DNA from 3 places in the Peribacillus sp. NPDC076916 genome. Region 3 is predicted to be linked to each of the others. Evidence: riboswitches for the same ligand, from Rfam matches in the RefSeq annotation. Region 3 holds a riboswitch; each other region holds the start of a gene.
The links. Region 3 has a riboswitch for glycine ahead of gcvT (glycine cleavage system aminomethyltransferase GcvT). Riboswitches for the same ligand answer to the same signal wherever they lie in the genome.

Region 1 (7,989 bases), on a different contig from region 3:
TAGCTTGCTGCGACCAAGGCTAGGAAAACGATCCCGACAACCAAGGAAATCCTTGTGCTAGGATTGATCCACATACCGACCAGCACCATCAGTAAAAAGGCAATTGTCGCATAGTTACTGAAAGGGGCCAAAGGCATTTTGAACGGATGTTTCTCCATTTCAGCAGCATTCACCTTTCTGAATTTAAGCTCACTGATAAGTAAGACAAACCATGGAATCATCCCGGGCAATACACTCGCACTGTACACATAAAGGAATAATTGCGGCGGTGCAAGGTAATTCAGGATAACCCCGATGCCCAATCCCAAAAGTACAGCGATCGTGCAATATGCCGGCACTCCATTTTTAGATACTTTAGCAAAGGCTTTCGGAGCCTGGCCATTCAATGCCAGTGTATAAAGCATACGTCCTGCACTGAAAATCCCACTGTTGCATCCAGACATTGCCGCGGTGATTACGACAAAATTAATGATTCCTGCCGCAGCAGTGATACCTATTTTGGCAAAGGTTGAAACAAATGGACTGCCTAGGTCATCCAGTTGATCCCAAGGGAATACTGTCACGATGACGAATATAGCACCAATGTAGAAAATTAAAATGCGCCATATGATTGTTTGGATCGCTTTTGTTACGGTCTTCGTTGGATTTTTCGCTTCCCCGGCTGTTATGCCGATAAGCTCAACGCCTTGATAGGAAGCCACGACTAGGGAGAGAGCGAAGAAGAATCCTGTCCACCCTCCAGTAAAGAAGCCGCCATTTGCCCAAAGATTCGATAATCCGATTGCATCCCCGCCATTCCCTATTCCAAAGAAGATAAGGCCAAGGCCGGCAATGATCATCAATATAATGGTTATGATTTTTATTAGCGCAAACCAAAATTCAAATTCCCCGAAGGATTTAACGGAAATGAGGTTTGCTGCCCCCAAGATGATCATGGCGACCACACCTGGTATCCAAGCAGGTAACTCCGGGAACCAATATTTCATATACAACCCAACCGCGATGATTTCGGACATTCCGACGATTACCCATTGAAACCAATTGCTCCAAGCAGTCATATAACCTGCCAAGGGATGTATATAGCTACTTGCAAAGGTTGCAAAAGAACCTGTAGTCGGTTCTAAATATAGCATCTCACCCATGGAACGCATGATGAAAAATATAAAAATACCTGCGATTGCATAAGCAAGCATAACAGAGGGCCCGGTCCATTTGATCGTGCTCGCAGAACCCATGAATAACCCGACCCCGATGGTTCCGCCTAAAGCTATCATTTGAATATGTCTTGATTCCAGCCCTCTCTTTAATTCCTTGTTCGACATGATTAACTCCCCCAGATGCAATATCGGTAATGCTTTTCCATCCTTGCCACGAACACTCTCTTTTAATTAGAAATGCTTTATCGTAATCAATATTACATAACACTTCAATTATGTTTTCTTATCTTATAATAGTAAATATTCTGTAAAAGTACAATTGTATTTTTGAAAAAAACAGTTACCAATAATATCTTGTCGACTTTTTAATTTAAAAATATCATTTCAAAAAAATGATGTTCAGTATCTTATAATAGTGATAATTCAAAAAGAGTAGAAAACAATCACTTCTGCTTAAACCTTAAGTTAATACACACCACCATTAAACTGCAGATAATGCCTGTTTCATTTCAAAAAAATTGTTGACCTACCGAAAAATAGATGATAGAATTCCAATATTATTTTATAAGCATAATGAATGATCCAACAGTGGATGATTAACACTGACAGACATTTCTTCACAACCGCATACAAGCAAGCGATGAATGCTATGGATGACACTATAGCAGGAGCAGCTTCTGGAGAGACTGTACAAGATGCAGCGCCGAAGGATTCACAATCTCAGGCAAAAGGACAGAAGAGTAACGAATGATAGAATTGTTATTCTGAACCCTTTAAGAGATTGGTATTATCCAATCTCTTTTTTTATTGTCCAATTTGTGATTGGACTTAAAACTACACTCTTGAAAACCATTGGAATAGGCAAGGAGGGCAAAAAATCACGCCCCTCTCTCCAAGTCCATGCAGGTTGAAATCATTCACTAACAAGACTATAAAAAACGGGGGCGCAAGAATTGGCTAAACAGGAATTAAAAAGAGATTTAAAAAATCGGCATGTACAACTGATTGCAATAGGAGGAACCATTGGCACCGGTTTATTTTTAGGATCCGGAAAAGCCATACAATTGGCTGGGCCTTCCATTATATTCTCCTATCTGATAATAGGGATTGCCTTGTTTTTTGTAATGAGGGCGCTGGGCGAATTGCTATTATCCAATGCGGGTTATGTATCATTCACTGAATTTGCAACCGAATATGTCGGTCCATGGGCTGGATTCGTGACAGGTTGGACATATTGGTTCTGTTGGATCATGACCGCAATGGCCGATATCATAGCTGTCGGTGTCTATATACAATATTGGTTCGATATCCCTCAATGGATTCCGGCTCTAATATGCCTAGTCATTCTGTTAGGATTGAACCTATTGACAGTTAAGTTATTTGGCGAATTGGAATTCTGGTTTGCCATCATTAAAGTAATCACGATCATTACCTTGATCATCGTAGGAACCATTCTTTTGATCATCGGCTTCAATACCAATACCGGAACGGTTTCCGTAACGAACCTATGGAATCATGGGGGCATGTTCCCCAATGGCATTTCCGGATTCCTATTATCTTTACAGTTGGTCGTATTCTCATTTGTCGGTGTCGAATTGGTCGGGGTCTCCGCAGCGGAAACGGCGAACCCGAGAAAGAACATTCCCTCTGCCATCAATAAAATCCCTGTCCGGATTTTACTTTTCTATGTTGGTGCCCTATTCGTCATTCTCTGTGTCAACCCATGGACACAACTTGATGCCTCGAGCAGCCCATTTGTAGAGGTCTTTGCGTTAATCGGCATTCCTGTCGCTGCAGGAATCATCAACTTCGTCGTGTTGACATCCGCTGCTTCTGCATGCAACAGCGGTTTATTTTCAACAAGCCGGATACTCTATACGTTAAGCAGGAATGGCGAAGCCCCTGCTAAACTGGAAAAATTAAATAAACAGGCTGTTCCAAGCAATGCCTTATTAACATCCACCATCGTTGTATCAATAGGGGCATTATTGAGCAAGCTGATACCGGAACAGGCGTTTACCGTGGTGACGACCATCAGTGCCATCTGTTTCATTTGGGTATGGAGCATCATCTTGATCTCCCATATTAAATATTCGAAAACAAGGCCTGATCTAAGAGCTCAATCGACTTTCAAGGCTCCTTTTACACCCTTTGTCAATTACGCCATTTTAGGATTATTCCTATTCATCCTTATTGTTATGCTATTCGCTGAAGCTACACGACTATCACTGCTCTTGACCCCAATCTGGTTCATACTCTTGGTGATACTCTATAACTATCGGAAAAAATATAACTAAAGGAAATAAAGCCTTGAATTCGATTCGAATTCAAGGCTTTATCCGTCCATGAAACAGATCAAGAATAGGCAATTGGCGTGTTTTTGCTAAAATATATCAGCTAATTGCATTAAATTTTATATCAAAATAGTGTAAGCTATTATATATCATCGGACCTTTTTAAAAGAAGGGAAATCCGTCTTGCATGAATTTTCCTTCCCGATTGCTTCACCCAGCCATCAGTGGCCTTGAAGAATAAACCCCATTGATGGACGTTTCACTTATTTAAAACGGAGGGGTTTGTTTAATGAAGATTATATATATCCTTACTCTAGTTCCTTTTATAGGCATACTAGGATTTCTACCTTTTGTTAATAAAATAGAACCATACGTATTAGGGATGCCTTTCAATATGTTCTGGATGGCTATGTGGGTGGTCCTTACCTCTGCCATATTGGGCATCATGTATAAACTGGATCCCAGGAATCGGGAAGGTGACCAGGAATGAATATTGCTCTCTTAATCATTTTAGCATTTTTACTTCTATCGATATTTTTAGGGATACGCTCTTCAAAAGGAAAAGATATGGACTTGGAACAATGGACGGTGGGCGGACGTGGTTTTGGTGCGATTTTCGTCTTTCTGCTGATGGCCGGTGAAATCTATACGACCTTCTCCTTCCTTGGCGGCAGCGGCTGGGCATATGGCAAGGGCGCACCCGCTCTATATGTTCTAATTTACATTACTTTGTCTTACGTATTATCCTATTGGCTCCTTCCGGAAATATGGAATTATGCCAAAGAAAATAAACTGATGTCCCAATCCGATTTCTTTGTGAGCAAATATAAGAGTCCCAGTTTAGGAATTTTGGCTGCACTTGTAGGTGTGGTTTCGATGATTCCAGTAATCGTCGTGCAGCTGAAAGGATTGGGAATCATTGTCTCAGAAGCATCTTATGGTGCCATCTCAATGTCCGAGGCAGTTTGGATGGGGGCGATCAGCCTTACCATTTATGTGATGATCTCCGGTATACATGGTTCCGTTTGGACAGCGGTCATTAAAGATATCATGATGGTCGCCATAATAGGATTTTTGGGGATTTATCTGCCGATTCATTACTTTGGCGGATTTCAGCCGATGTTTGAAGCGATTGATGCGGCCAAGCCTGGTTTTCTAAAGTTCCCTGACCAGGGACTTAGCGTATCATGGTTTATCTCCACGGTAATATTGCTCGTATTCGGTTTCTATATGTGGCCGCAAGTTTTCAGCGCTGTCTTTTCAGCACGAAGCGGCAAGGTATTTCGAAAAAATGCCATCATCAGCCCTTTATATACGCTCATGCTGTTATTCGTCTTTTTCGTTGGGTTTACAGCTATATTGAAAGTGCCCGGACTCGTTGGGGCAGATGCAGACCTCTCATTGCTGCGCCTTTCGATCGAGACCTTTGATCCATGGTTTATTGGCATAATCGGCGGAGCTGGATTGTTGACCGCCTTGGTGCCGGGATCCATGCTTTTGATGAGCGTCGCTACACTGCTCGCGAAAAACGTCTATAAGGAATTTGCACCTGCAGTATCCGATCGCCACGTTGTACGATTGGCAAAGTTCCTTGTTCCAGCCATTGCCCTTATAGCCGTCTACTTCACCTTAAACGGCGGTGAAACGATGTCAGCATTAATTCTTATGGGATACAGTCTCATTACACAGCTATTCCCGTCCCTGCTCTTTAGTCTGAAAAAGAATAATCCCATCAATAAATATGGCGCAATCGCCGGCATCATCACCGGATTGGCCATCGTAATTTGCATTACACTCAGTCAATCGACAATAGGAACCCTGTTTCCAACCTTGCCGCAAGCCGCGAAAGATTTGAATGTGGGAATCATCGCTTTGGCGGTCAATTTCATTGTGATGATCTCGGTAAGTCTTGCTTTAAGAAAGCACGCGGTTCAGTTGGAACCTAAATCCATTAACGACATATGAAACAAATTTGAAACTGGTTTTTTGGATAAATAAACATTGAAGGCTCAGTCAAAAGACTGAGCCTTCCTTATTATCGGCATCCAAAGTCATAATGCCTTTTTCTTAAGAGTGATTTTAGAAAGTTAATAGCAGCCAAAAGACAAAGTCCCATAATAAACTACTAATCTTTTTTGTTTATAAACAAATCCCCTATTTTAACTAATAAATACAACGAAAAAATAATCATCAAGGTTCTGGATACTACCAGACCATCAATAGCTAAATCATATCCTTTAGGTATTAATAATTTAGGGTTAAAGCATAAAGTAATCGATATTACGAAGGTTATTAAAACCAGGATAAAACCGAACTGAGATCTATTTGACATTAACATTCCGCCTTATATTGTGCATTAGACAAATAATAGCATAATTAATGGAAATAATATACATCCATTATCACTAGGGATATCTCAGTTGCAATAAAAAATCCAAAATAAATAGTCACCCTAATAAAGAATGACTATTTATCACAAAATATGAGCTTTCGCAGTGAAATGCATCGTATTGCGTCCAAGCCCCAAGCCAACAAAAAATACTCTTTTTAAGAGGTTCGGGCTTTTACTCATGGATTTCATGCCCGTTAAAACTCACTTCCTTCTTTCCCGTACCTTCCGTAATCTATTAAAGCCATCCTGCCGTCATTCATTGCTTCAACGATTCCCTTATATTCGTGCAACTGTTGCTCCAGTTTTTGTTTTCTTTTTACGATCATCCTCGTAACCTCTTTCGGGCTGGGCCCGCCTTGAATGCTTCTAATTTCCACAAAGTATTCGGGAGAGATGATCTTTTTCCATTCGTCTTCAGTTAAATTCACTGCAACGAATTCATTGATGATCTTATTGATGTCTTGTGTGTCCCAATCATAAAGCTCCTTCCCTTCACCTATCGACCGTTTTGCAATATGACTGGCTATGGAATGAGCTTTTCTAAATGATATCTCGTAATCTCTTGATAAGGTATCCGCTAATTCAGTAACCGTTATACTGGATTTTGCGGCCATTTTCTTTGTATGTTCTTCATTTACTTTCAAAGTCGATATGACGGCATACATGAGTTTCATGACACGCCCCGCATTCGAAAAAGCTCGATATAAATGCGGCTGTAAATCATCTTCCGTATCGACGATATCACCAAATGGTGTATTGTGGATCATATTCATTGCAGCGAGTGCATCACCATATGCACTGCTAGCAATCGAACGGGAATGTTCAATGGAAACCGGATTTCTTTTTTGCGGCATGATGCTGCTCACTTGAACATAAGGATCCGCCACATGAAATGTACCAAACTCCCTTGTCACATGCTGCAGGAAATCTTGAATCCATCTCCCTGTATTGACCATGCACGTCATGATGGCCGTTGCGGTTTCCAATAAATAATCAGCCCCTCCTATCGAGTCATAAGAATTCTCGATCACCGATTCAAATCCAAGCAGTTCTGCAGTACGGTTCCTGCTGATTGGAAATCCGGTGGTCGTTAACGCGGCAGCGCCCAAAGGCGATTGGTTAACCGTTTCATAGGCTGCCCATAACCGGCCAATATCCCTTTGAAGTACATCATAAATGGCTAAAAAGTAATGTCCTATCGTAGTGGGCTGAGCCGGTTGGGTATGCGTGTAACCAGTTATATAGGTTTCTGTATGTTTATCAGCCTGCACCAGGAATGCCTCACTCAAATGGTTTGCATAGCCAATCAACTGGAGCATATGGCCTCTCAAAACAAGCCTGTACATCGCGACTCCCATATCATTACGACTGCGGCCGATATGAATCTTCCCTGCAAGTTCATGACCGATTTCCTCACCTATCTTTGCCTCCATCATGAAAAATAAGTCTTCGAATTGGGGCTGATAGGTCAACTGTTCGAGATCTGTTTGGGCCACTTTCCGAATCCCGTCAAGCATGGTTTTCGCCTCTTCTTCTTTAATGATCTTTTGTTCCGAAAGCATGATGACATGCGCCCGATGAATATCGAACATTGCATGAAATAAGTAATCTCTTTGATCATTAAAAACAGGCATCAGAAGCTCTTCTGCATAGGTTTTTCCGGGAAAGACACTACCTTCATTTTTGATAAAATCTTCAATCCTGCTCATCTTTATACCTCCAAATTTATAAAGCTTTTTCCGCTTTGATTCCAAAAAACTTGTTCGAAATAAAGAGAACGATTACAATCAGCGTGATTTGAATCATCCCATAGGCAGCTGCCTGCCCCATATTGAACATTCGAAGCTGATTCATGATTTCAATGGATATGGGTCTGTTTGAAATCGTGTACAACAGGACCGAGGTCGGGAATTCCCCCACAGATTCGATAAATGCCAATAATGTCCCTGATAAAACTCCAGGCATAATAATCGGAAAAATTACCTTTCTGAAGGTATAAAACCACTTTGCCCCCAAGTTTCTGGCCGCTTCTTCAATCGAATCATCGAGCTGCTCCAGAACGGCGTTAGTCGAGCGGACAACGAGTGGAATATGTCTGACGAAATAGGCAAGAGGCAAAATCCAAAATGTTCCTACCAATATTTGA
Region 2 (7,989 bases), on a different contig from region 3:
CACTCGATGCAGATGCAGCCTGCTGGCTCACGACAAATTCACATGCCTCGAAAAACAGTTCATCCGCTTCTTCCGTGACCTCGGCCCTGTTCAGCAAGTCTTCCTGTTCAAACAGGTACTTCGGCTGCTGTTCCAGTTTAACGTGGTTGACGACTTGATCGATTTCTTCATCACTCACAAAAGTCCCTTGCAGGCGCACCGTTTTCGATGAGCCGTTTTCAGCGAATAACATATCTCCTCTTCCCAATAATTTTTCTGCACCGCCGCTATCGATGATTGTACGGGAGTCGACTTGTGAAGAAACTGAAAAAGCGATCCTTGTCGGGATATTTGCCTTGATCAATCCCGTTATGACATCGACTGAAGGCCTTTGAGTGGCTACAATCAAATGGATGCCGCAGGCACGGGCCTTTTGCGCAATCCGGCAAATCGCTTCCTCTACATCAGCCGGGGACATCATCATTAGATCCGCAAGCTCATCGATGATCACCAGGATATAAGGCAGCTTGCTTGAATATTGACCGGCTTTTTCCGCTTGGTCATTAAAGCGGGTGATATCACGCACACCAGCATGTACAAACAATTCATAACGCCGTTCCATCTCTTCTACAGCCCATTTCAACGCAGCCGTAGCGGCTTTCACATCGGTTATGACTGGACTGACCAAATGCGGGATCCGGTTATAAGGGGCGAGCTCGACCATTTTCGGATCAATCAAGAGTAATTTCAACTCCTGCGGCGTCGCTTTATACAGCAAGCTGACCAGCATCGTGTTGATACAGACACTTTTCCCCGATCCCGTTTGCCCGGCTATCAATCCATGCGGCATCTTTCTCAAATCCGTGATGATCGGCTGACCGGATATATCGAGTCCTAAAGCGACAGCAAGCGGTGATTCATGCTCTTGAAACTCAGTACTTTCCAAAACCTCACGCAAAAATACCGGTTTGCTTTTCCTGTTCGGAATCTCGATGCCAATTGTATGTTTACCGGGAATGGGCGCTTCCATCCGCATATCCTGTGCAGCAAGGCTTAATTTGATGTCATCCATCAGGTTCGTCACCTTATTCACCTTCACTCCCGGTTCCGGATGTACCTCGAAACGGGTTACTGCCGGTCCTTGAGTGACATTGACGACCTTTGCACGGACATTGAAATTTTTCAATGTCTCATCAAGTAATAAAGTCTGTTCCTCGAGCCACTCATCATCATGCACAGCATAAGTGGGAGGTGTCAGCAATTCGATATTCGGAAACACATAATATGGATTATCCTCCGCTTCCACGGAGCCATAAACTGCTGTGGTATCGCCCTGGCCACTTTCTGTTGCCGCCTCTGTATAAACTGCTTCTTGATACCCATTTCCAGAAAGGGGTTCCTGCTCCAAGAGCGGCCTAGAGACCGAACTGGAACCCATATTGGATTCAACTGTATTTTCAGGCTCGGCGGCGGTTTCCGAACCAGCCTTCGTGTCCAAAAAGGTTGATTTAATGATCGGAGTCCCCTCTTTTGGCATAACTCTGCCCTCCTCCTGTTTCCGTTCAGGAATGGCGGATGGTTTCGCTTGTCCTGCCTCCGTTTCAGCAGCATCATTCATTGGCCGCTTATCAGGTGAATCTACTGCCCTTTCCGAATTAAGGCTTTTTTTTTCCGGCATCATCTTATCCATGAAGCTGTTTTTTTCCCGGTCTTGCTTAAGCATCATCACATTGAATGGGATATGTTTTTTCGGACGTTTAGGCTGCCCTTCAGGTGTTGCCTCTGATGGATCTTCAGGCAGTGTCCCTTGACTGACGTAAGGTTGATTTGATTGTGCAGCAACCTCCTCCGGTACCGATATAGCTTCAGGCGGTGTGTCGTCGGCCTGTTCGATGATGGATACAGCGACTTCGCGTCCATAATCGACCTGGTCCTGTTCAATAGCCTCTTTTTCCACCGCAGGCTCAATTATGTCAGGCTCGCTTACTGCTTCTTCTGGCAGTGACTCTATGGAATTCCTGCGAAAGAAAGCGGGTATCTCCGAATCTTCCCTTTTTTCTTCCGCTTTTTCCGGTATAAGAACGGATGGCTCTATCGTCATTTCCTCATGTGACACTTCTTTTGGAATTTCAAGGATCGATACCGGAATCTCGATATCGGCTCCTTCTTTTTTAGGGATGGGCATTTTGCTTTCTAATTCATATTCGACAATTTCTTCAGATGGGACTATTTTTTTTTCCGGACGACGGAACCCATAAATGGGTGAAGGGATTTCCGTTGGGCGGAATGGAGTATTTGACGGGACTATTTTTGAGGTTTCCTCCCGGTCGAAACTTCTCCGTTTTGGTTCACTATCCCTTACAGGCCTTTTCGTTGTTTCCTTGGTCACATTTTTCCCCTGTTTGGGTTCATTTTCTTCCCTATTTCTTTCCCTAGGCTTTCTTTTATTCTGCTCCCGGTCTGGAATGAGCGGAAACTTGAACTGTCCTTTTGGATATTGAAACAGGATTTTCGTATCCGGGTCTGGGGTCTGGGACATTTTTTCCACTTTTTGATTGTAAACTTTTATTTCTTCTTTCTTTGACTTCGAAAGCTTTGAAAAATCCATTTTCTTTAATGTCTCTTCATCTAGCGGCTCATCTATAATTATTTCTTCGATTTCAATAATTTCCTCTGCTTGGAACCATTTTTTCATCTTATTTAGCCATTTCAAAACTATCACTCTTTCTACATCTGTAGTTATGTAACTAATTCTACCAGTTATTTTAAAAATATCGAGAAAATTTAAGCTGAATTGGGATTAGCATCTATTTTTTTATCGCATTCCTGCTAACTTAACGGAGTTCGCAGAACTCCTACCCTATTAAACCCCTTCTGGAATGAGATTAAACCTATCAATTGCGAATTAACATTAGCTCCTAGTCTACTATTTAAATAAAACACCGCTGTTAAATCGCGTTTACAAAGAGATTAAGTTTTCATGCAACCTTGGAAGCAGAAAACCGCCGGCGGCATTCAAATACATGCCGCAACCCATAAAACACCGTTCGTTAATACCGAACGGTGTTTTGTGGGTTTCTGCGTTTTTTTTGCAAACAAAGACCAAAGAAGACTATTTCCATTCATAAAAACTGCATACAACCTGCGCCACTGATTTGGAGGCGATCAAAAGGGCATCTTCATCAATGTCGAATTTAGGATGGTGATTGAAATAGGCCTTCTCCACTCCTTTCGGTTTACAGCCAATGTAAAAGAAGCAGCCAGGAATCTTTTCTGCATAATACGAAAAATCTTCCGAACCTGAGAAAACCGGAAATTCCACAACATTCTTAATATCATTGTCATTCATGCTTTCCAGGCTATTTTTCACGAATCCAGTCAGTTCAGGGTCATTATATAACGGAGGATAATCGGGCACATATGTAAGCTCGCACTGAACATCAAATTCCGTTTCTATCCCTTTAACGATCCGGTGGATTTCCTTATCGATCAGCTGCTGGGTCTCTGCCGTCATATAACGGACATCCCCTTCAATTTCTATACGATCTTTAATGACATTAAAGCTTCCCTTTCCATCGAAGGAGCCGATTGTGACTACTCCCATATCAAATGGGTTCAAGCGACGGCTGATTACGGTTTGTATGGCTGTCACGAAATGGGCGCCTGCCACAATGGTATCATTAGCCATATGCGGGGAGGAACCATGGCCGCCTACACCCTTTATGGCTAATTTGAAATAGGTCCGTCCAGCCATCGAATAGCCGCTGCGATACCCGACGACCCCTGCTGGATGCGAAGGGAATAAATGGATTCCGAAGACAGCGTCCAGTTCATCCAAAACCCCTGATTCCATGATGCTCTTTGCTCCACCAGGAGGTGTTTCTTCTGCATGTTGATGAATTATTTTGATCGTACCTGATAGGGAATCTTTCAGCTCAATGATGCAGTCAGCCAGTACCAATAAATAAGCGGTATGCCCATCGTGTCCGCAGGCATGCATGACACCTTCATTTTTTGAACGGAACGGAACCTCCGCTTCTTCTGTAATCGGCAGTGCATCGAAATCGGCACGGAGACCTATCGTTTTCCCTGGTTTCCCGCCTTCGATCGTCACGATGATCCCTAATCCATTTCCTGCATTCGTTTGAATCGATACATCTTTCCCGTTATAAAAATCAATGATATATTTTGCCGTTTTCTCTTCTTTGAAGGATAGCTCCGGATTCTCGTGTAAATGACGGCGGATTTGAACCATTTCCTCTTTACGGGCTTCCAGCATGTTCATTAATTTGCTTTTCAAATTCACGATCATTCTCCCCCATTATTTTAAGTTGATTGGTATATTAGTAAGTTCCATGTTCGCTGCAAACCTTTTGTATGCATAAAGCCAATTAAAAAAGGACAGAGAAGGGTTGCGCAAACCTGCCGCTCCCTTCTCTGTCCTTTCACCTGAGAATTCAACTCCATTTTGGTCGTGGAGATTTCCCCGTTGGCGGCACACTTCCTGCGCGCTGTCCAGAGTTGCGTCCAGCTGCGGTTCCATTTACCTGAGAGATTTGCTCCAAGGGATATTTTTGGAACTTGCTCCTTCGGTGGCTCAATGCTTTGCACTCTCCCACAACGTTCACAAGCTCGTTCTATCGTTTTATTCCGTATTCTCAAAATATTACAATTTCATTATCACCGATAAAAAAATAAATATCAACTCTAAAAGTCATAAACTCTATTAAACTTTAAAAGGACCGATGTCAGATGCTGACACGGTCCTTTTATGATTCAATATATCATTGTTCACGCTTTTTGTTTTTACCCATAATGAAGATGGGCTCCAACTCATTTTCTTCGTAAAGAAATGATAGAGCCGTTATCGGAACATGCCCGCTGGCAAAGAAGCTCATCGCCATTTGCGCAAGAATATCATAGCCCGTATCATTCTTCACATCGGCAATGATGATGACATCCTGATGGGGAATGGCAACAGCCATGGTTCCCTCGATCTTGTCCTTCATTTCCCGAAGCCATGATTCATTCAGGATCCTGCTGGCATCATACCCATCATTCGTGTTCAAAAAATAAAATGCATTACCTGCAACGATATCCGACTTCATTTCAGTGGAGAGGGAACGGGCATTGAAAAGGGCAATTTCACGGATCCTGTCACCCTGCCAATTTTCCCGTTGAATCATCTTTTCATCTATAAGACGGTAGGTTTTCCCTAAATCAAGGGCATAAAAAATCCGGGTTTCAGCCGTATGCTCATCGAATAAAAATGGATTTCCTTCTTCCGATTCCATCGGAAAGGAGGTCGAGCGGATGACTGGGAAAATGAATTTCTCCTTGCCTTCCATGCTGTGTTCTCCCCCCATCACATTCAGGGCCTCTTCCACGTAATAGATAATTTCATCGATGGCCTTTTCCTGTACGTTTTCATAGTTAGCAAGTACAGGAGGCAACTCGATGGTGATTCCCTTCCCGGTCTTCACATTTTCCACCCGTAACGTATCTTGCTTACTATCGAATTTGAATGTGCGATTTTCATCTTTTAAACGTTCTTTCAGGATATTTTTCAGCTTCGTGCTGTCCATTTTCATGACTGACCCTCCTCTTCATTGAAAAATCCCCAGCGAGAAGGGGAAATTAATTATAGTGATTGAATGAATTCCTCAATTTGTTCTTGCGTTTTGCGATCCTTGCTCACGAATCTGCCTAGCTCTTCACCATTATCATACGCGATGAAACTTGGTATGCCGAATACATCATTCGCCGCACACACATCGATGAATTCATCACGGTCCACATGAATGAATGTAAAATCAGGAAATTTCGTTTCAATCTCCGGCATGATCGGTTCGATTACACGGCAATCCCCGCACCATGTCGCTGAAAAAAGAAAGATATGTTTGCCTTCACTTTTCAATGCATCATATTGCTCAACGGTTTGTAAATTTTCCATTTGAATATTCCTCCTGCTCTAAATGACACCATAGTTTTTTATAATCCCATCATACCAGACTCTCCAGAAATCAACCATTAATACGGATCGGTTGAACGGCCGTGATAAGACTTATTTCTGGGGCACGGATGAAACGATTTCCATCATTTGTTTTGCATCGGTTTTTAATTGGTCTTTATCCGTTTCGGTTGTCAGCTTCACCCCGCCGATCCCCACTGCAAGCTCATACTTTTCTTTCGGTATCTCTTTGACCGAAATAAAGCCGAATTTATCATCAGTTTGGAAAGAATGCAGCATCACATTTTGATCATCTTGTTCTTTTATCGCCAAATATAACACGGAGTTGTCTTCTTTTTCATTTGGATTGACAAATAATATATAAATCTTATCATCTTTTTGTAAAATCAAATTATTATCATGTTCTTCCACTACTTTAAAATCCTTTGGCAGATAGACCTGAATTAGCCCCGCCTCTTGATTGGGCTGTTTTTCATCGTCACGAAAAGCCACTTCAGCAGCCTTCATTGCCTTTTCGGTTTGTCTCTCAATGCCTGAGCAGCCCGCGATCAAACTGCTTATCAACAGGAAAACAAGGATATTCTTATTCGATAAAGCCATCGTCATTCCTCCAGCCGTCTCTTTTACTACCTTATGGATAATATTATCCTTATTTATGGAATTCATCCATTTTCTAAAAAACATGGTACAATGAAAGCAATTTTAATACCGAGGAGGAAAACAATGAAGTTAACCGTGTATCTTGCTGGGGAGATCCATTCGAATTGGAGAAGTGAGCTGAGAGATAAGGCCGCTGCACTGAAGCTCCCTTTAGAATTTGTAGGCCCAATGGAAAATCATGAACGCTCCGATAATATCGGTGAAGATATCCTCGGGGAACAGCCGAATCCCATCCTGAAGGATGCGGCAGCTTCCCAAATCAATAATTTGCGGACAGGTCTTTTGATGAAAAAAGCTGATCTTGTCGTCGCTCTATTTGGCGAGAAATATAAACAGTGGAATACCGCCATGGACGCAAGCACCGCCATTTCCCTGGGTAAACCACTTATTTTGATTCGTCCGGAATCCCATCATCATGCCTTAAAGGAATTATCGGAAAAGGCGAGTGTCACAGTAGAATCCGTTAATCAAGCGATGAAAGTGCTTTCTTATATTTTTGAAGAAGGGCTGTAAAACTCCCTGCCCCTTAACTGCTCAACTCAAGTATGAATGTCTGATCATCATAAAGAAATGAAAAAAAGCTTGCAGGGCCTCCCCTGCAAGCGAAAAGAATTTTTTAACTTATCCCTTTTTTATGGGAATCCAAATTTCAGAGTAATAGTCAGGGTTTGAAGCGTCGTCATTCGCGTATACTTCCAATTCTGGAGTTCCGGCATGTTCATAACCGCTGGTAGGGAACCATTCGGAAAAAATTCGTTTCCAAGCTTGTTGGATGGCATCAGGCATAGGTCCGTGAACTTCGAATGCAACCCACTTGGAAGCCGGTATCGTCAGGGTTGAAAACTCTTCAGGCACTTTCCCGGCATACTCTGCACCTATCCAATAATCCATCGTTTCATTTTTTTCCACAGCCCGCTTATCGACACATACACCAATCAAGCCATCTATTTGGCCATTGTTCAACTTAGCTAACCTATCATCTGTTCCATCCGCATTCACTTTCTCCCACAACTTTGGAATCCCGATCAAATTCTCTTCATTAACCAAGGAAAACTCCTGCTTGATTCCAATCAATTGAAAGGAATCCCTTTCAAGGATATTGTATTTCATCGGTTTTGCCCCTTTCAGAATCACCTGTATTACCAGGCGTTCATAGAATTTCAGTTTCCCCATATACTTTCGGGCTTCGCTTGGAGATACCCCATGCTGCCTTCGAAAAGCTTTCGAGAATGCCTCGGGGGTGTCATAGCCATACTTGTAGGCTAAATCAATGACCTTGCCATTTGTTGATGAAATCTCCTGGGCCGCTAAGGTCAGTCTTCGACGACGAATATAGTCACCAATGGTTATATCCGTTAAAATGGTGAAAGTCCGTTGAA
Region 3 (7,989 bases):
AATGGAATGGGGCATGAGGTCATCTTGCAGAACATTTCTGAATTCCAGGTTGAGAAGGATGGCGGTGCCATTGTAATAAATATAACTGATAAAGCAGGGACTACTTTTAGTCGAAGATTTCACCCATTCATTAGGAATGTTGCGAAAGTCGATGAATAATCAAAAAGGAGTCGTTTTTCCGATGGTCATGATTGTAGCGAGTGTTTTCATCATGTTCACGATACTAATGATAGACCAGTTTATCATTGATAAAAAGTTTTATAAAGAAGTGGAAGAATCGCTTGTGGCCGACCACCTTGTCCATCTAGCCATCAAGGATGTGACGGCAGATTGGGGCGAAGAGATTCCAAAAATCATCCAGGGGGAAATTTCATATCCCAATGGTGTGGTGCGGTATTCCTTGATGAAACAAGAAGGTCCTTACGTATATATCGAGTTTTCTTCCACGACCAAAAATGATCGCGAAGGGAGGGTCATCATTCAATACGATAAAGAAGCTGGGCAAGTGAAGGAATGGTTGGAAAAGCAGGCTGTGTAATACGAAAATCAACACTTTTTTTTAATGGTACGCGACAGGTTCACGTGTTCAGGGTACATGCGAAGGAATAAAAGGGGCGTAAACCGGGCATACTTTGCTTAGGGTGATGATTTTAAATGTCTACAAACGCTTATATTAAATATCTGACGCAGCAGCTTGTCGAGTATTTTAATCTGACGAAAAAAGAACGAAAAGAAAAGCGCCGTCACAGAAAAGAGGATAAAAATCATGGTATGTCCCATTGGTTTGGCATTGTCCCTTTTGCTTTGTCGATGTTCGTAAGGAAAAATATCAAAAAATGAAACAGATGTCCCGAACTTAGGACATCTGTTTTTCATTCTATACTTATCCCAATGCCCTATCTGAAAGGTAAAATAATCCTCCGTTTATGATGGATATTCTGATGTTGGGTTCATATTGGGCTTTTAGTGCCTCTTTCTCGGTATAATAACTCTCACTTTTTTCGTCCATATCCTTGTAAAAATGCTCCAATAAATTCAAATCATTCTGCCAGCGCAGCATTGCTTCCTCCGCCCAGGAATGGTCATCATCCTCGAAACTGGTCCTGATGTATGTATCCAGTCTTGCCAATCCACTCTTGGGCATGATTAAAGGTGAAAGCGTAAAGGAGTAATCCGGTATTTTGGGGGTGACCTTTACAGGTAAAACCCGATGGTGAAACCCTTCCATGATTTCACCCGAGATTAAATTCAATCCGATCGACATGAAAGTATCTTTTTTACGGTCGCATTGATAGGATATTTTCACATTCAGGGTCAGCCAAGGAAACAAAGGATTATTTCCGCCGCCCTTTGGTGGAGGAGTATCCTCAAAAAGTCTAGTATAACCTGCCAGCTTTTTGGTTGATTGAATAATCTGATGTAGGCGTGGGGAGCCAAAATGAATCATTTCTCCCTTTAAATCGGATGGAGCCTGTTCTGGATCGGTAATGAAAGTCATCTGTGCTGGGTTCGGAACGCCACCTGTTTTTTCTAGATAATGCCAATAAAAGGGTCTGTTCATTAATTCTTTATCCATTTCAATCGTCAATTGGACTGTAAGGTGGGTCGGCGCATTATCCAGTATTTCACAATCGTTGGCCTTAAAGTAAGTTTTTAAAAAATCATGAATTTCCCGTTGCTGCATGAACATCACCTTCCTTCATGGATTGAGCGAATTGGATTAATGATGAAAAATTATCCATCTTGATCTTCATTTCGCCCTCTGTTTTGGACTCGCCGACCACATCGATTAAATATTCTTCAATGTTGTTAATATCCAGTTTGGTTAGAATATCATCCAATTCTCCAATTACTTTTTCAAATAAATTTATTTTTTCGTATAATAACTTCAGAATATGTTCTTCTACTGTATTTTTCGTGGCGAAGTTATAAATCATCACATCTTCTTCCTGTCCAAGGCGGTGAATCCGTCCAATTCTCTGTTCGAGCCTCATGGGGTTCCATGGCAGGTCAAAATTAATCAAGTGATGGCAAAACTGAAGGTTTATCCCTTCCCCTCCAGCTTCTGTTGCAATTAATACCTGTATATTCTTTTGGAATAATTCTCTCATCCAGTCTTTCTTTCCGCGCTTAAAACCGCCTCGGAAAGGAACCGAAGAAATTCCATTCTGCTGTAGGTACCATTGGAGATATAGCTGAGTCGCCCGGTATTCGGTAAAGATAATCACTTTGTCATCAATTTTCTTGATCAGTTCCAAAGCTTTTTCAGCCTTGGAGTTCTGGACTGTTTCATTCACTTTAGAAAATAAATCATCAAGCTTTGCCAAAAAGTCAGGGGAAGGCTGATCATACTTTTCTTTCATATTCTTTAAAGTATAAAAGACCGCCTCTCTGCTGCTGCATGCTTCCCTTTGGAGAGTGAGAGCCGAAAATGCGCTTCCTTTTGATCCATCCGAAATAGGCTTGAATTTGGAAACAGCATCATACAATGCCTGTTCCGTTGGAGAAAATTCAATGGTGATGGTTTCCACATGCCGTTTTGTCCATTCAATGCCAGTATCGGCCCGCCGGTTTCGAATCATGACAGTATTGACCAGTTCCTTTAGGTGTTCATCTTCAATGATGTTGCGGCCTTTCCCTTTATACTTTTCCGAAAAGAGCGAAGCATTTCCCAAGTGGCCCGGTTTCAATAACGAAACGAGGTGAAAAATCTCCTCGACTTTATTTTGAATCGGAGTGGCTGTAAGGAGTAAACAAAATTTCTTTTTCAGATTTTGGACGAATTCATAGTTCTTCGTCTTATTATTTTTAAGTTTATGAGCTTCATCAATAATGATGAAGTCATATTCCTGAGTGAAAATGATATCTCGATGTGGAGCGCGTTTCGCTGTATCGATGGATGAAATGACCACATCACAGGAGTCCCAAACATAACTTTTTCTCTGAACGACTGCCGGTATATGAAACTTGGTATTCAATTCAAACGCCCATTGTGTGACAAGGGAGGCTGGAACAAGGATCAATACTTTTTTTACAAGGCCCCTAATCATATACTCTTTTAGGATCAAGCCTGCTTCAATTGTTTTTCCGAGCCCCACCTCATCAGCTAAAATGGCCTTTCCATTCATCTTTTCCACCACTTGCTTTGCTGCTTCCAATTGATGGGGAAGCGGGGTTAACTGCGGAAGGTGTTTGGGCGCCTGTAAACCTTCAAAATCAGGGATAATAAGATTTTCCTCCATTTGAACCGCCAGCTTATAAAGCTCCCAATTTCCCCATGGACCGTCATTTTCCACTTTTTGCAGAAGCTCGTCATTCCATTCAGAATTGAAGGATATATTGATTTTCATAGAAATAACTCCCTCTTAAATCATAATTTCCTTAATAAAGGGTCAAAACCCGAACATTTTGTATGTGAAGTAAGAAAAATATTTCTCTTCAAAAGATATTGCAGAGATAAGTTTCTTAGGGTAGGATATAAGTATATTTAGAAAATTCAATTTCCAAACGCTACAAAGAATCTTTGTACATCGATTTTGCAGTTCGCGTTTTCTTAGTATGGGCTATAGGCTCTTAATTTATCCAAGATTACTGAAGGAGATCACTCAAACGGTTTCTGAAGTTTTAGGAGAATTGGCAGAGAATGTATTCGATGATGCTCAAAGGTTTTACCGATGCTTGGGGCTATTTCGTTTCCTTTCATTGGCAGACCATTCATATGCGGGTGAAGATAAGGGGAGAGACTACGGATGTAGCGCCGAAGGAGCAAACTTAGCAGTGAATCTCTCAGGCAAAAGAACTCTTATTGGACGCAACTCTGGAGAGCGCCGCCCGTTTTGGGACGGCCACCAAAGGGGAAAACCTATTACATAGGTAAACTTTCAGGTTTCAGGACAGAGAAAAAGCTCAAATGGGCTTTCTCTGTCCTTTTTTGTGCTTTTTTCACATCATGAATCAGGATATACCTGATGCGAAATGACAAGAAGCTTTTGATAATGAAGCCAATTAATTTCAAAAAAAATCTGAAGGGGGTCATTTTTTGACCAATTTAAAAAGAACACCACTATTCGAGGTTTATCGTGAATACGGAGGTAAAACGATTGATTTTGGCGGCTGGGAACTTCCTGTCCAATTTTCGGGTATCAAGGACGAACATGAAGCCGTACGTACAAAATCGGGGTTATTCGATGTTTCCCATATGGGGGAAGTCGATGTTAAGGGTCCTGGGAGCCTTTCCTTTTTACAGAAAATGCTCACTAATGATATATCAAAGCTGCAGCAGGGCGGTGCCCAATATACCGCCATGTGTTATGAAAACGGAGGCACGGTTGATGATCTTATCGTGTATAAAAGGGCAGAGGACGACTATCTGCTCGTGGTCAATGCAGCGAATACAGAAAAAGATTTCAATTGGCTTCAAGCTAATTTAACGGAAGATGTCCAAATTACGAATGTATCGAGTGACTATACACAGCTGGCACTTCAAGGACCATCTGCAGAAAAGATATTACAAAAACTATCGGGAAATACTGACTTAAGTGAAATTGGATTTTTCAAGTTCAAGGAAAATGTCCTGATTAACGGTATCTCCACGTTGGTATCCCGTACTGGATACACTGGTGAAGATGGTTTTGAGATATATAGTGACAGTGAAAATGGTCCTGCCCTTTGGAAGGCGATTATGGAAGCCGGAAAGGAAGAGGGGGTTCAGCCGATTGGTTTAGGTGCTCGTGATACCCTGCGTTTTGAAGCGAAACTGCCGCTTTATGGGCAGGAGCTTTCAGCGGACATCACCCCGATAGAAGCCGGTATTGGTTTTGCAGTGAAAGTGGATAAGGAAGCGGATTTTTTCGGGAAAGCCGTTCTTGCTGAGCAAAAGGAGAATGGAGCTCCCCGCAAGCTTGTGGGAATTGAAATGATTGACCGTGGCATTCCGCGTCATGGGTATAAGATCTACAGCGGTGATAAAGTCATTGGTGAGGTCACGACCGGTACCCAATCACCCACGTTGAAGAAAAACGTGGGATTGGTACTTATCGATAAGGAATTTTCGGTACTGGATGCGGAAGTAGAAGTGGAAATCCGTTCCAAGCGTTTGAAAGCCGTTATCATACAAACACCTTTTTATAAAAAACCACGTAAATAGAGGGGAATGGTCATTAGATGAAACATCGTTATTTACCCATGACAGAGCAAGATAAACAAGAAATGCTGGAAGTGATAGGGGTATCTTCTACTCAAGAACTTTTCAATGATATCCCTGAAAGCGTTCGTTTCCAAGGAGAATACGATATTAAGCCTGCTAAATCGGAACCTGCATTAATGAAAGAATTATCAAGGCTAGCTGCCAAGAATGCGGACCTTAAAAGCTATGCTTCCTTCCTTGGTGCGGGTGTCTATGATCATTACGCACCGGTCATCGTCGATCATGTTTTATCCCGTTCTGAGTTTTATACGGCTTATACACCGTATCAGCCAGAAATTTCACAGGGCGAGCTTCAGGCGATCTTCGAATATCAAACGATGATATGTGAATTGACGGGAATGGATGTAGCTAACTCATCCATGTATGATGGCGGGACGGCGCTAGCCGAAGCAGCCATGCTTGCTTCTGGCCAGACGCGGCGCAAGAAGATTCTCATTTCAGGAACCGTTCATCCTGAATCAAGGGAAGTTGTGAAGACATATGCGAAAGGGCAACGGGTGGAAGTGGTCGAAATTCCTTATAAAGACGGTGTGACGGATTTAGCTGCTTTAAGGGAATTGGCGAATGATGACATTGCAGGAGTGATCGTGCAATATCCGAACTTTTTTGGCCGCATCGAGCCATTGAAAGAAATGGAGGAAATCATTCATGGTGTCAAGTCCATGTTTATCGTTTCCAGTAACCCGCTTGCATTGGGAGCTTTGACATCCCCTGGAGCACTCGGTGCAGATATCGTAACGGGGGATGCCCAGCCATTCGGCATTCCAGCGGCATTTGGGGGACCTCATTGTGGCTATTTTGCCGTTACTAATAAACTTGTTCGGAAAGTTCCGGGCCGACTCGTCGGTCAAACGGTGGATGAAAATGGTAAAAGGGGGTTTGTACTGACCCTTCAAGCTCGTGAACAGCACATCCGCCGTGACAAAGCCACATCCAACATTTGTTCCAATCAAGCTTTGAATGCCTTGGCAGCTTCTGTAGCAATGACCGCGCTTGGGAAAAAGGGTGTCAAAGAAATGGCTGTGCAAAATATTCAAAAAGCGCATTATGCGAAAAAAGCAATTATGGCAAAAGGGGTGGAAGTGATATTCGACGGTCCTTCATTTAATGAATTTGTCATTAAACTGCCTGCTTCGTTTTCAGAAATCAATAAAAACCTTTTTGAAAAAGGGATGATCGGCGGCTTCGATTTAGGGACGGTTTATCCTGAGCTGAAAGATCATATGCTGGTCGCGGTAACTGAACTTAGAACAAAAGAAGAAATTGATGCACTTGCGCAGGAATTGGGGGATCAACATGAATAATCAAGATCAATCACTCATTTTTGAAATCAGTACTTCCGGTCGAATCGGATACAGTCTGCCAGAAATGGATGTTGCAACTATTTCGCTCGAAGAAATTCTTCCTGCCGACTACATCCGTGAAGAAGAGGCAGAACTTCCTGAGGTGTCCGAACTTGATATCATGCGTCATTATACAGCACTTTCCAAGCGGAATCATGGAGTGGATTCGGGTTTTTATCCGCTGGGTTCATGCACGATGAAATATAATCCGAAAATAAATGAAAATGTGGCGCGCTTCAACGGTTTTGCCCATATCCATCCATATCAGGATCCGGCTACTGTTCAGGGAGCATTGGGACTATTATTTGATTTGCAGGAACACTTAACGGAAATCACCGGTATGGACCAAGTGACATTACAGCCTGCAGCAGGTGCTCACGGTGAATGGACTGGATTGATGATGATTCGCGCTTTTCACGAAGCGAATGGCGATACAGAACGGACTAAAGTGATTGTGCCTGATTCTGCACACGGTACGAATCCTGCCTCTGCAACTGTTGCCGGCCTTGAAACGATTACAGTGAAGTCGGATGAAAATGGGTTAGTCGACCTTGAGGATTTAAAGCGTGTTGTCGGACCGGATACCGCGGCCTTGATGCTGACGAATCCCAATACATTAGGATTGTTTGAAGAAAATATTTTGGAAATGGCCCAACTTGTCCATGACGCAGGTGGGAAGCTTTATTATGATGGAGCCAACCTGAATGCAGTTCTATCGAAAGCACGACCGGGTGATATGGGCTTTGATGTGGTTCACTTAAATCTCCATAAAACATTCACAGGCCCGCATGGCGGCGGCGGCCCGGGTTCTGGTCCTGTAGGGGTGAAGTCGGACTTGATTCCTTACTTGCCTAAACCGCTTGTGGTCAAACAAGGTGAGCAATTCGTTCTTGATTATGATCGTCCGCAATCCATCGGCAGGGTAAAACCTTATTATGGTAATTTCGGGATAAACGTGAGGGCGTATACGTACATTCGTTCAATGGGGCCAGATGGTCTTAAAGCCGTCACCGAGAATGCGGTCATCAATGCCAATTACATGATGCGTAGGTTGGAACCATTTTTTGACTTACCATATAATCGTCATTGTAAGCATGAATTCGTATTAAGCGGACGCCGTCAAAAGAAATTAGGGGTAAGGACTCTCGATATAGCCAAAAGATTGCTGGATTTCGGTTATCATCCTCCGACCATTTACTTCCCGTTGAACGTGGAAGAAGGAATGATGATAGAACCGACTGAAACCGAGTCGAAAGAAACGCTGGATGCGTTCATCGATGCGATGATCCAGATTGCCAAGGAAGCGGAAGAAACCCCGGAAATCGTTCAGGAAGCTCCGCATACAACCGTTATAAAGCGGCTTGACGAAACTCTTGCTGCAAGAAAACCTGTTCTGCGTTTTCAAGCATAGACTGATAGCTTACACGAAAAAAAATCCCT

Region 1: it holds a riboswitch for glycine, as region 3 does, so the genes downstream of both, ACQKFG_RS17460 (amino acid permease) here and gcvT (glycine cleavage system aminomethyltransferase GcvT) in region 3, are expected to answer to the same signal.
Region 2: it holds a riboswitch for glycine, as region 3 does, so the genes downstream of both, ACQKFG_RS12235 (amidohydrolase) here and gcvT (glycine cleavage system aminomethyltransferase GcvT) in region 3, are expected to answer to the same signal.

Annotation. Positions count from the first base shown of each region.
Region 1 is NZ_JBNNIU010000005.1:145,637-153,625, forward strand. It holds gene ACQKFG_RS17455 (amino acid permease) at 1-1,322, opposite strand, end outside; glycine riboswitch at 1,825-1,903, shown strand; gene ACQKFG_RS17460 (amino acid permease) at 2,111-3,454, shown strand; gene ACQKFG_RS17465 (DUF3311 domain-containing protein) at 3,741-3,941, shown strand; gene ACQKFG_RS17470 (sodium:solute symporter family protein) at 3,938-5,416, shown strand; gene argH (argininosuccinate lyase) at 6,038-7,558, opposite strand; gene ACQKFG_RS17480 (ABC transporter permease) at 7,569-7,989, opposite strand, start outside.
Region 2 is NZ_JBNNIU010000003.1:538,679-546,667, reverse strand. It holds gene ACQKFG_RS12240 (DNA translocase FtsK) at 1-2,692, opposite strand, end outside; gene ACQKFG_RS12235 (amidohydrolase) at 3,092-4,279, opposite strand; glycine riboswitch at 4,504-4,607, opposite strand; gene ACQKFG_RS12230 (DUF1444 domain-containing protein) at 4,764-5,570, opposite strand; gene ACQKFG_RS12225 (thioredoxin family protein) at 5,621-5,932, opposite strand; gene ACQKFG_RS12220 (hypothetical protein) at 6,044-6,550, opposite strand; gene ACQKFG_RS12215 (YtoQ family protein) at 6,674-7,123, shown strand; gene ACQKFG_RS12210 (AraC family transcriptional regulator) at 7,232-7,989, opposite strand, start outside.
Region 3 is NZ_JBNNIU010000002.1:149,084-157,072, forward strand. It holds gene comGF (competence type IV pilus minor pilin ComGF) at 1-159, shown strand, start outside; gene comGG (competence type IV pilus minor pilin ComGG) at 152-538, shown strand; gene ACQKFG_RS05715 (YqzE family protein) at 655-840, shown strand; gene ACQKFG_RS05720 (YqhG family protein) at 884-1,684, opposite strand; gene ACQKFG_RS05725 (DEAD/DEAH box helicase) at 1,662-3,350, opposite strand; glycine riboswitch at 3,725-3,812, shown strand; glycine riboswitch at 3,816-3,899, shown strand; gene gcvT (glycine cleavage system aminomethyltransferase GcvT) at 4,040-5,146, shown strand; gene gcvPA (aminomethyl-transferring glycine dehydrogenase subunit GcvPA) at 5,164-6,510, shown strand; gene gcvPB (aminomethyl-transferring glycine dehydrogenase subunit GcvPB) at 6,503-7,960, shown strand.